DNA from 2 places in the Luteibacter sp. NPDC031894 genome. Region 1 is predicted to be linked to the other one. Evidence: predicted binding sites of a transcription regulator. Region 1 holds the regulator's gene; the other holds the start of a gene.
The links. The regulator FliA, encoded in region 1, starts transcription of late flagellar genes. The targets are predictions, from matches to a motif close to TAAAGTTTNNCNNNCNNNGGCCGATAA.

Region 1 (4,521 bases):
TTCCGTGACGAGTTCGATCTCCTTGCCGAGCTGCCGTGCGAGATCGCGCACGATGCGCGGGAAACGCGAGAACAGCTTGCCTACCGGCTGCATGCGCATGCGCAGCACGGCGTTCTGCAGGTCTTCGGCCACGCGCTCGAGCTCGCCGATGGCGCGTTCCATCGGATCGTTCGTGCCACGCGGCGCGAGGTTGCTCAAGCGGTTGCGAACCAATACAAGTTCGCCGGCCGCGTCGACGAGGCCGTCCAGGCGCTGCGTGTCGACGCGCACGGTGGTGTCGGCGGTGGAGGCGGCGCGCTTCTCGGTCTGCGGCTTCGCGGCTTCCGCCGCGGCGGCCGGGGCCGGCGTGGAAGGCCTTGCGGGCTGGTCGGCCGCCATGGCGGGAGCCACGGGTGCACTCGCGGACCCGGGAGCGGCCGTACCGTGCAGGCTGTCGAGCAGGGCCTCGAATTCGTCGTCGCTGATGCCGTTGCCATCCACGGACACGGCCGGAACTGCCGCGGCGGGCGCTGGCGTGGACACCGCCGCCTCCGGCTCGGCGCCGGGGGCGCCCGTGCCGTAGAGCGAGTCGAGCAATGCCTCGAATTCGTCGTCGGAAATGGTCCCCGACGCGGCGGGCGCGGGCTCGCGGTCGCTACGTGCCGCGTCGAGCATCGCCTCGAATTCGTCTTCGATGGGGTCGTACGGACGCGACGGCACGGTCGACGCCGAGCTCGCGACAACCGGTGCAGCCAACGCCACCGGCGGCGCCGATACGGCGCGGCCCGGGATCAACAGGCGGTCCAGCAGCGAACGCGGGGCGGCGTCGATCGGCACGCCGCCATCGGCGGCACGCATCATGTCGTTGAGGAGGTCGAGCGACTCCAGCAGCGCGTCCATGAAGCCCGCATTGAGCACGACGGCCCCGTTGCGCGCTTCGTTGAGGAGGTCTTCGGCCCGATGGCACAGCTCCACCATCGGATTGAGGCCGAGGAAACCCGCCCCGCCCTTCACCGTGTGGAACGCACGGAACACCGCGTTCAACAGGTCCGTGTCGCCCGGCGACGACTCGAGGTCCACGAGCTGTTCGCCCAGGCTCTCGAGCAGTTCCCGCGCCTCGATGAGGAAGACGTTGAGCAGCTCGTTGTCCAGCTCCACGCTCATAGGGCGCTCAGAAGCCGAATTCGCTGAGGAGGCGATCCACTTCGTCCTGGCTGACCTTGTCCGCGGCCGGTGCCGCGCCACCCGCCAGGGAGCCGGTCAGGCGCACCAGTTCCACCAGCGACGACTCGACCTTGGCCATGAAGGCCTCGACCTGGGCCACGCGCTGGCCGGAGAGGTCCTGCCAGGACTGCGCCTCGACCATTTCGCCGAAGCCGATGTCGCAGCTCTGCGCGAAGTCGCCCACACGCACGGCGAGGGCCGTGGCGTTGGTGGCGAAGGCGGGATCCGCCTGGTCGAGCACCAGCACCTCGTCGGCCTGGCGGGCGAGCGCCTGGGCCTGCGGGCGCAGCTTTTCGCTGAAGTCGAGCGTGCGATGCGCGGCCTGCGAGCTCATCTCGAGCACGTCGCGCAGGTGCTTGCGCGCGTCGCTCATGTTCCCCGGCACGCCATCGTGGGAAATGTCGGCCGCCAGGCGACGCGCGGATTCGTGCAGGTCGCGCGCGAGGTGGCCCAGCGCCAGGAACAGGTGCTGTTCGCGCGTGCGCAGCAGGCGGTCGAGCGCCTGTTCGAAGGCGGCCGGGTCGTCGGCGTCGAGCAGCTCGCGCAGTTCGGGAGCCACGTCGTGGCCGGTCGTAAGCATGGTGTTCATCGTCGTTCCTTAGCCCGCGGCCGCGGCGAGTCGTTCGAAGATCTTGTCGAGTTTTTCCTTGAGGGTGACCGCGGTGAATGGCTTGACGACGTAGCCGTTCACGCCGCTCTGGGCGGCCGCGATGATCTGGTCGCGGTTGTTCTCGGCCGTGACCATCAGCACCGGCATCGCCTTCAGCGCCGCGTCCGCGCGGATCGCCCGCAACAGGTCGATGCCGGTCATGTTCGGCATGTTCCAGTCGGTGACGACGAGGTCGAACGGTTGGGCGCGCAACATCGCGAGCGCGGCGTTACCGTCTTCGGCTTCCTGGATCAGGGTGTTGGTGAAGCCCAGTTCCACCAGGAGGTTCCTGACGATGCGTCGCATGGTGGAGAAATCGTCCACCACGAGGATCTTCATGTTCTTGTCCAAACTATTTCTCCGCCTTGCTACCGCGCGTTCGTCAATGCTTGTCTTTCCAACCCGACATGCGTGCCCGGAGGCGAATGAGGGCCTGGCCGTGGATCTGGCACACCCGCGATTCGCTCACGCCCAACACCGCACCGATTTCCTTCAGGTTGAGTTCTTCATCGTAGTACAGCGACATGACCAGCTTTTCGCGCTCCGGCAGTCCGTCGATCGACTGCGCCAGCGCGTCCCGCAGGCCTTCCTTCTCGAACAACCCATCCGGACCGGCGGCATCCGGGTCGGCCACGTCGATCGCCGCACCCTCGTCGCCTTCCGGCGCCGTGAGGCTCAGCAACCGCGCGCTCGCCGCGTCGGCCAGGATCTGGTTGTATTCCATGGCGTCGATGCCCAGCCGCTTCATCACTTCCGCGTCTTCGGCGTCGCCACCCGTCTCGTTTTCGATCTGCCTCGTCACCTCCGCGACCTCGCGCAACTTCCTGTGCACGGAGCGCGGTGTCCAATCCGTCTTGCGCAGTTCGTCCAGCATGGCGCCACGTATGCGGATGCCCGCATAGGTTTCGAAGCTGGCCGCGCGAGTCGGCGAGTAATTTCTTGCGGCCTCCAGCAGTCCGATCATTCCGGCCTGCATGAGGTCGTTCGCATCCACGCTCGGCGGCAGCCTGCCCATCAGGTGATAGGCGATACGGCGCACCAGCGGCGCGTGGGTTTTTACCAGTTGATCCGCCGGGATACGCGTGATCTCGAGATATTCGGTCGCGACGCTCACAGTGGCAGCCCTCCTCCCAAGTGGGACCGCTCGGCGAAAAAGCCGATGCGGCCCTGTGCCCGGGGTTCGGGTTCACCCCATGTATCGACCGACCTGGCCAAATTCTTGAATCCGACCGCGGAGCGGCTGCTCGGCCAGGCGTCGACCACGGCCGCCTGGCGGCGGATGGCCTGGCGCAGGTATTCGTCGTGCGGAACCATGCCCATGAAATCCAGGGACACGTCGAGGAAGCGATTGGTCACCCGGGACAGCTTCTCGAACAACTGCCGGCCTTCCTGGGCGTGGCGGACCATGTTGGCCACGATGCGGAAGCGGTTGACCGCGAACTCGCGGCTCATGACCTTGATCAGGGCATAGGCGTCGGTGAGCGAGGCGGGTTCATCGCAGACCACGACCACCACCTCGTCCGAGGCCGCCGCGAACATCGACACGCTGTCGGAGATGCCGGCCGCCGTGTCGACGATCAGGTACTCGGGCGCCAGGGGGTATTCGTCGAAGGCGCGGATGACGGCGGCGTGTTCGATGTTCGGCAACTGCGCCATGCGCCGCGTGCCGGACGTGGCCGGGATCACCTTCAGCCCGTGCGCCGCCTCGAGGATCAGGTCCTCGATCCGGCATTCGCCCTCCAGCATGTGGCCGAGGTGGCGGGTCGGCTGCAGGCCGAGCAGGACGTCGATGTTCGCCATGGCGAGATCGGCGTCGAGGAGGAGGACGTCACGGCCGCCCATGGCGAGCGCCATGCCGAGATTGACCGCCACCGTGGTCTTGCCCACGCCGCCCTTGCCGCCCGCGATCGCGATGCTGCGTGTGGGGCGACGGTCGGCGAGCCAGTTGAGACCGGCGGCCTGGGTGGATTCGACGTGTGTGCTCATGAAGGAAGTCACTGCCGTATAGATATGTCTGTGTCGGAGGCCGGTCAGGCCAGGGCCGCGGTCGCCGTGCCGAAGCGTTCGGCAAGCAGGGCGTCGTCGGGTTCTTCGTTGCGCTGCTTCAGCAGCTGTGCCGCGAGGCAGACCAGCTTGCGCGCGTCAGCCGTGGCGATGTCCTCGGGCACCCGCTGCCCGTCGGTCGTGTGGTCGAGCGGCAGGTTGTGGCGGATGAGGGCCGAGAGAGCGCCGCCGATCAGCGGCGCTTCGTCGAGCTTGGTGAGGATCGCGCTCTGCGGTGCCAGCGGCGCATAGGCGCGGATCGCGTTGTCAATGGCCTGGGCCTGCGCGTTGGCGGCGAGGACGAGGCACACGCGCACGTCCGAGGTGGCCCGCAGCGTGTCGAACTGCTGTTGCAGCTTGGGATCGTTGCCGGCCAGCCCGGCCGTATCCACCAGCACGGTGTGCTTGCCGCGCAACTGGAGCAGGACGTTGCGCAGGCTGGTCGCGTCGTTCGCGTTGAACACGCGCACGCCCAGCAGGCGGCCGTAGTGCTCGAGCTGCGCGCCGGCGCCGATGCGGTACTGGTCGGCGCTGATCAGCGCGACGTTGGAGGCGCCGTGGCGCAGGACGGCGCGCGCGGCGAGCTTTGCGATCGTGGTGGTCTTGCCCACGCCTGTGGTGCCGAC
Region 2 (4,521 bases), on a different contig from region 1:
CGATGTCGGAAATCTTCTTGCTCGACGAATTGATCTCGCGCATGGCGACGACCGTCTGAGCGACCACGTCGCCGCCCTTCTCGGCCTGCTCGCGCGCGCCGCGAGCGAGCTGGTTCGCGTGGCTGGCATTCTCGGCGTTCTGCTTCACCGTGGAGGTCATTTCCTCCATCGACGACGCCGTTTCCTCGAGGCTCGACGCCTGTTCCTGCGTACGCTGCGACAGGTCGTCGTTGCCGCGCGAGATCTGCTGCGCGGCGGTGCTGACGGAACCGGCACCGTGGCGAACTTCGGAGACGATCGCGCTCAGGCGCTCGTCCATCGCGCGGAAAGCCGCCTGCAGCTGGCCCAGTTCGTCGTTGCGGGTCACCTTCACGTCATGGCCGAGCTTGCCCTCGGCGATGAGGTGGGCGACGGAAACCGTCTGCGACAGCGTGCGGATGATCGAACGGATGACGAGCACCGCGATGAGCAGGCTGATGCCGAGGCCCAACGCCAGCGCAACGATGCTCAGCATACGGATCGTCGCGTACTGCGCGGACTCCTTCGCGAAGATCGCTTGCGCCTCGAGGCGCTTGCCCTCCATGAGCTTCTGCAACTGGCTCTGGCGGTCCATCATCAGCGGACGCACCTGCAGCTCGAGCACGTCGCTGGCGCCCTCGTCACCCTGGTTCAGCGCGTCGAGCATGTCGCTCTTGCTCTGGTCGTAGTCGGCGTTGGTGGACTGCCACTTGTCGTAGTACTTCTTGATGTCGGGCGACATCGGGACCTTGCTGAACTGCTGCTTCACCGCGTTCATCTCGGTCTGGTACTTCTGGAACTCCGCGACCTTCTGCTTCACCTGGTCCGGCTTGCCGACCTTGGCCGCGGCCTCGCCCATGACCACGAACGACATGAGCGAATTGGTGTTGATGCGCGCAAGCATCTCCGACGGTGCCAGCTCTTCCTCGTAGATCTGGCGCATGCCTTCGTTCTGGAAGTGCATGGCGCCGAGGCCGACGATCGCGCCGCCGATCAGCATGAGCGTGAGCAGGCCGAGCACGCCGTAGAGGCGTCCGCGGATGGTCATGGCAGGCATTTTGAACTTGAACTTCTTCATTGCGGTTCCAATCGGCAAGGTGCGGCAAGGGCAAACCAGGCATCACGGTGGGCAAGCCTGGATGGCCTCCCGGTGTTCATACGCTCAGGCGACGGCTTTCACATCCGACGAGGCCAGCGCGGCCTCGAGCATCTGCGCATCCTGGGGCTGGAGCAGGCGATCCACATCGAGGAGCAGCACCATGCGCTCGCCGACCGAGGTCAGGCCCTTCAGGTATTCGGTGTCGACGGTGGTGCCCATGTCCGGCACGGGGCGCACGGCGCCCGGCACGACATCGACCACGTCCGAGACTGCGTCGACCACCACGCCGAACTGGCGGCCCGCGACCATCACGATCACGCAGACGGTGGTGGCGGTGTACTCCTCGCGGGCAAGACCGAAGCGCAGGCGCAGGTCCAGCACGGGAACGATCGCGCCGCGCAGGTTGAGCACGCCGAGCACGTAGGACGGAGCCTGCGGAATGCGCGTGACGGGCGTCCAGCCACGGATTTCACGGACGGCGAGGATGTCGACGCCGTACTCCTCGTTCCCGAGGTTGACGGTGAGGTACTGCGCGGCCTCGTCGGACGCGGCGGTGGCGGAATTGGCTTGCTCGTTCATGTCGTTCCCACGGCGGATCGGATCGGCGGTTCGGGACCCCTTCCCAAGGGGTATCGGCCGCGGCCGTTGGGACTTGAGGGGGAAATCCGTGACTGCTGGCCCCAGGAGAGGTATTGCGGTCATCTGGTGTAGGAGCCGCTATAGCGGCGAGAGCATCCTTGCCGCTATGTCGCAAGGTCTTCTCGCCGCTATAGCGGCTCCTACATCACCAGGGGCTCGCAGGCAGCCTCAGGCAGCCTTCTTGCGGCCCTGCATGCGAACCAGCCCAGCCACGTCGGCAATGAGCGCCACGGAGCCATCGGCCAGGATCGTCGCGCCGGAAATCCCCGCCACGCGGCGGTAGTTGGCTTCCAGCGACTTCACCACCGCCTGCTGCTGGCCGATGAGTTCGTCGACGAAAAGACCGATGCGCGTGCCCTCGCCTTCCACGACGATGACAATGCCTTCGTCGATCGCCCGGCGACGGCCATCGCAGCCGAACACGTCGAAGAGACGAACGATCGGCAGCCAGTGGTCGCGGAAGCGGAATAGCTCGCCGCCGCCCGCCACGCTGCGCACGGCGTCCGGCTTCACCTGCACCGATTCCACGATGGAAACCAGCGGGACGATGTAGGTCTCCTCGCCCACCGCGGCGGTGAGGCCGTCGATGATGGCGAGCGTGAGCGGCAGCGTGATCGTGAAGGTCGTACCGCTGCCCTGTGTGCTGCGGATACCGACGGTGCCGCCGAGGTCCATGACGTTGCGACGGACGACGTCCATGCCCACGCCACGTCCCGAGAGGTCGGTGGTGGCGGCGGCGGTGGAGAACCCGGCTTCGAAGATCAGGTCGGCCACGGCCTCGTCGGTCATGCCGTCACCGGAGGCGATGATGCCGCGCTGCACGGCCTTCGCCACGATGGCGTCGCGGTTCAGGCCGGCGCCATCGTCGGCGACTTCCACCACGATGGAACCGCCACGATGGAAGGCTTCCAGGCGCAGGGTGCCTGTGTCGGACTTGCCTGCGGCGAGACGCCTCGCGGGGCCTTCCAGGCCATGGTCGATGGCGTTGCGCACGAGGTGGACCAGCGGATCGCCAATCTTCTCGAGCACGGTCTTGTCGAGCTCGGTGGTCTCGCCGCGCAGGTCGAGCACCACTTTCTTCTCGAGCTTCTGCGCCAGATCGCGGACCAGGCGCGGAAAGCGGTTGAACACCGTGCTGATGGGCAGCATGCGGATGCTCATGACGCTTTCCTGCAGCTCGCGCGTATGGCGGCCCAGCTGGGCGAGGCCATGGCGCAGCATTTCCAGCTGCGACGCATCGACGCCGTCATGAAACTGGCTGAGCATCGACTGCGTGATGACCAGTTCACCCACGAGGTTGATCAGGGTGTCGATCTTCTCGATGCCGACGCGGACGGAACTGGATTCGCTGTTAGCGGCCACGTCACGCACGGCACGCGGCGCGGACGGCGCCGCCGGAGCGGCAGCAACCGGCGCCGGCGCGGCGATACGCGGTGTCAGGCTGAGGTCGCAATCGCCGTCGACCCAGTCGAACACACCTTCGACAGCGGCGCGCTTGCCGCCGGCATCGAGGTGGAGCGTCCAGCCAAGGTAGGACGACGAGGCATCCATATCGGCCAGCGCGGGAAGCTTGCTGACGTCGCACTCGACGCGCAGCGGACCCATGGCGCCGAGTTCGCGGAACATGCGTGCCGGGTCGTTGCCGGTCTTCAGCAGGTAATCGAATGGGCGGAACGCGATGTCCCAGCCCTCGATCGCCTCGACGGGCGCGGCGACCTTTGCTGCCGCCGGTGCGGCGACGCTACCGCCCGATACCATCGCCGAGAGCTCGGCCAGCAGCGCCTGGCTCTCGGCCGTCGCCGCGGGCTTGCCCGCCATCGACAGCGCGAGCATGTCGCGCACGGTGTCGCCGGAGCGGAGCAACAGCTCCACCACGGCCTTTTCCATGGGACGGCGGCCGCTACGGACCTCGTCCATCAGGTTCTCGGCCACGTGGGTGAAGGCTGCCACGTCGGTGAATCCGAACGTGGCCGCGCCACCCTTGATCGAGTGGGCGGCACGGAACACGACATTGATCAGTTCCGGGTCGTCCGCACCCTCATCCAGCGCGAGGAGCGCCTGCTCCATGGCGTCGAGGCCGTCGAGGCTCTCCTCGTGGAACGCCTTGTGGAATTGCGCCAGATCGACTTTGGACATGAGGGTGGATCCTGGATTACCGGAACGTCTTGGAGCGGATTAACCGAGCACGCGGGCCACGGTGGCCAGCAGCTGGTCGGGGTCGAACGGCTTCACCAGCCAGCCGGTGGCACCGGCCGCCTTGCCTTCCATCTTCTTTTCCGGGTTCGACTCGGTCGTGAGCATGAGGATGGGCACGCCGCTGTAACCGGCCATCGTGCGCATCTCGCGGACCATGGAGATGCCGTCCATCACCGGCATGTTCACGTCCGCCAGCACCAGGTCGAACTTGGTGCCGCGCGCCGTATCCAGCGCAACCTGGCCGTTATCGGCCTCGTCCACGTCGTGGCCCGCGCCACGCAGGGTGAAGGCCACCATGCTGCGCATGGAGGCCGAGTCGTCTACCGCAAGAATCTTTGCCATCGGAGCACCTTCAGTTCACGCCGGCGTGGGCCGGCAGTTCGATCAAAGCATCAAGACCCAGCACGGACACGCCGCGCCGGAGGCTGTCACTGACACCGGTCCAGGCGACCGGAAGGCCGGCCGCACGGGCGTCGCGGGAGAACGCCGCGAGCACTTGCAGGGCCGCCGTGTCGACCTGGGCCACGGCCGTGCCGTCGAGTTCGACGGGCCCGCCGGCGGCCAGGACA

Region 2: ACQKIE_RS00510 (chemotaxis protein CheW) is a predicted target of FliA. The motif match lies at 1,747-1,773, and genes of this name have one in related genera.

Annotation. Positions count from the first base shown of each region.
Region 1 is NZ_JBNNMV010000003.1:289,658-294,178, reverse strand. Features, by position in the region: gene ACQKIE_RS11320 (chemotaxis protein CheA) at 1-1,143, opposite strand, end outside; gene ACQKIE_RS11315 (protein phosphatase CheZ) at 1,151-1,792, opposite strand; gene cheY (chemotaxis response regulator CheY) at 1,802-2,203, opposite strand; gene ACQKIE_RS11305 (RNA polymerase sigma factor FliA) at 2,235-2,966, opposite strand; gene ACQKIE_RS11300 (MinD/ParA family protein) at 2,963-3,838, opposite strand; gene flhF (flagellar biosynthesis protein FlhF) at 3,883-4,521, opposite strand, start outside.
Region 2 is NZ_JBNNMV010000001.1:100,860-105,380, reverse strand. Features, by position in the region: gene ACQKIE_RS00515 (methyl-accepting chemotaxis protein) at 1-1,096, opposite strand, end outside; gene ACQKIE_RS00510 (chemotaxis protein CheW) at 1,181-1,696, opposite strand; gene ACQKIE_RS00505 (chemotaxis protein CheA) at 1,925-3,892, opposite strand; gene ACQKIE_RS00500 (response regulator) at 3,932-4,294, opposite strand; gene ACQKIE_RS00495 (STAS domain-containing protein) at 4,305-4,521, opposite strand, start outside.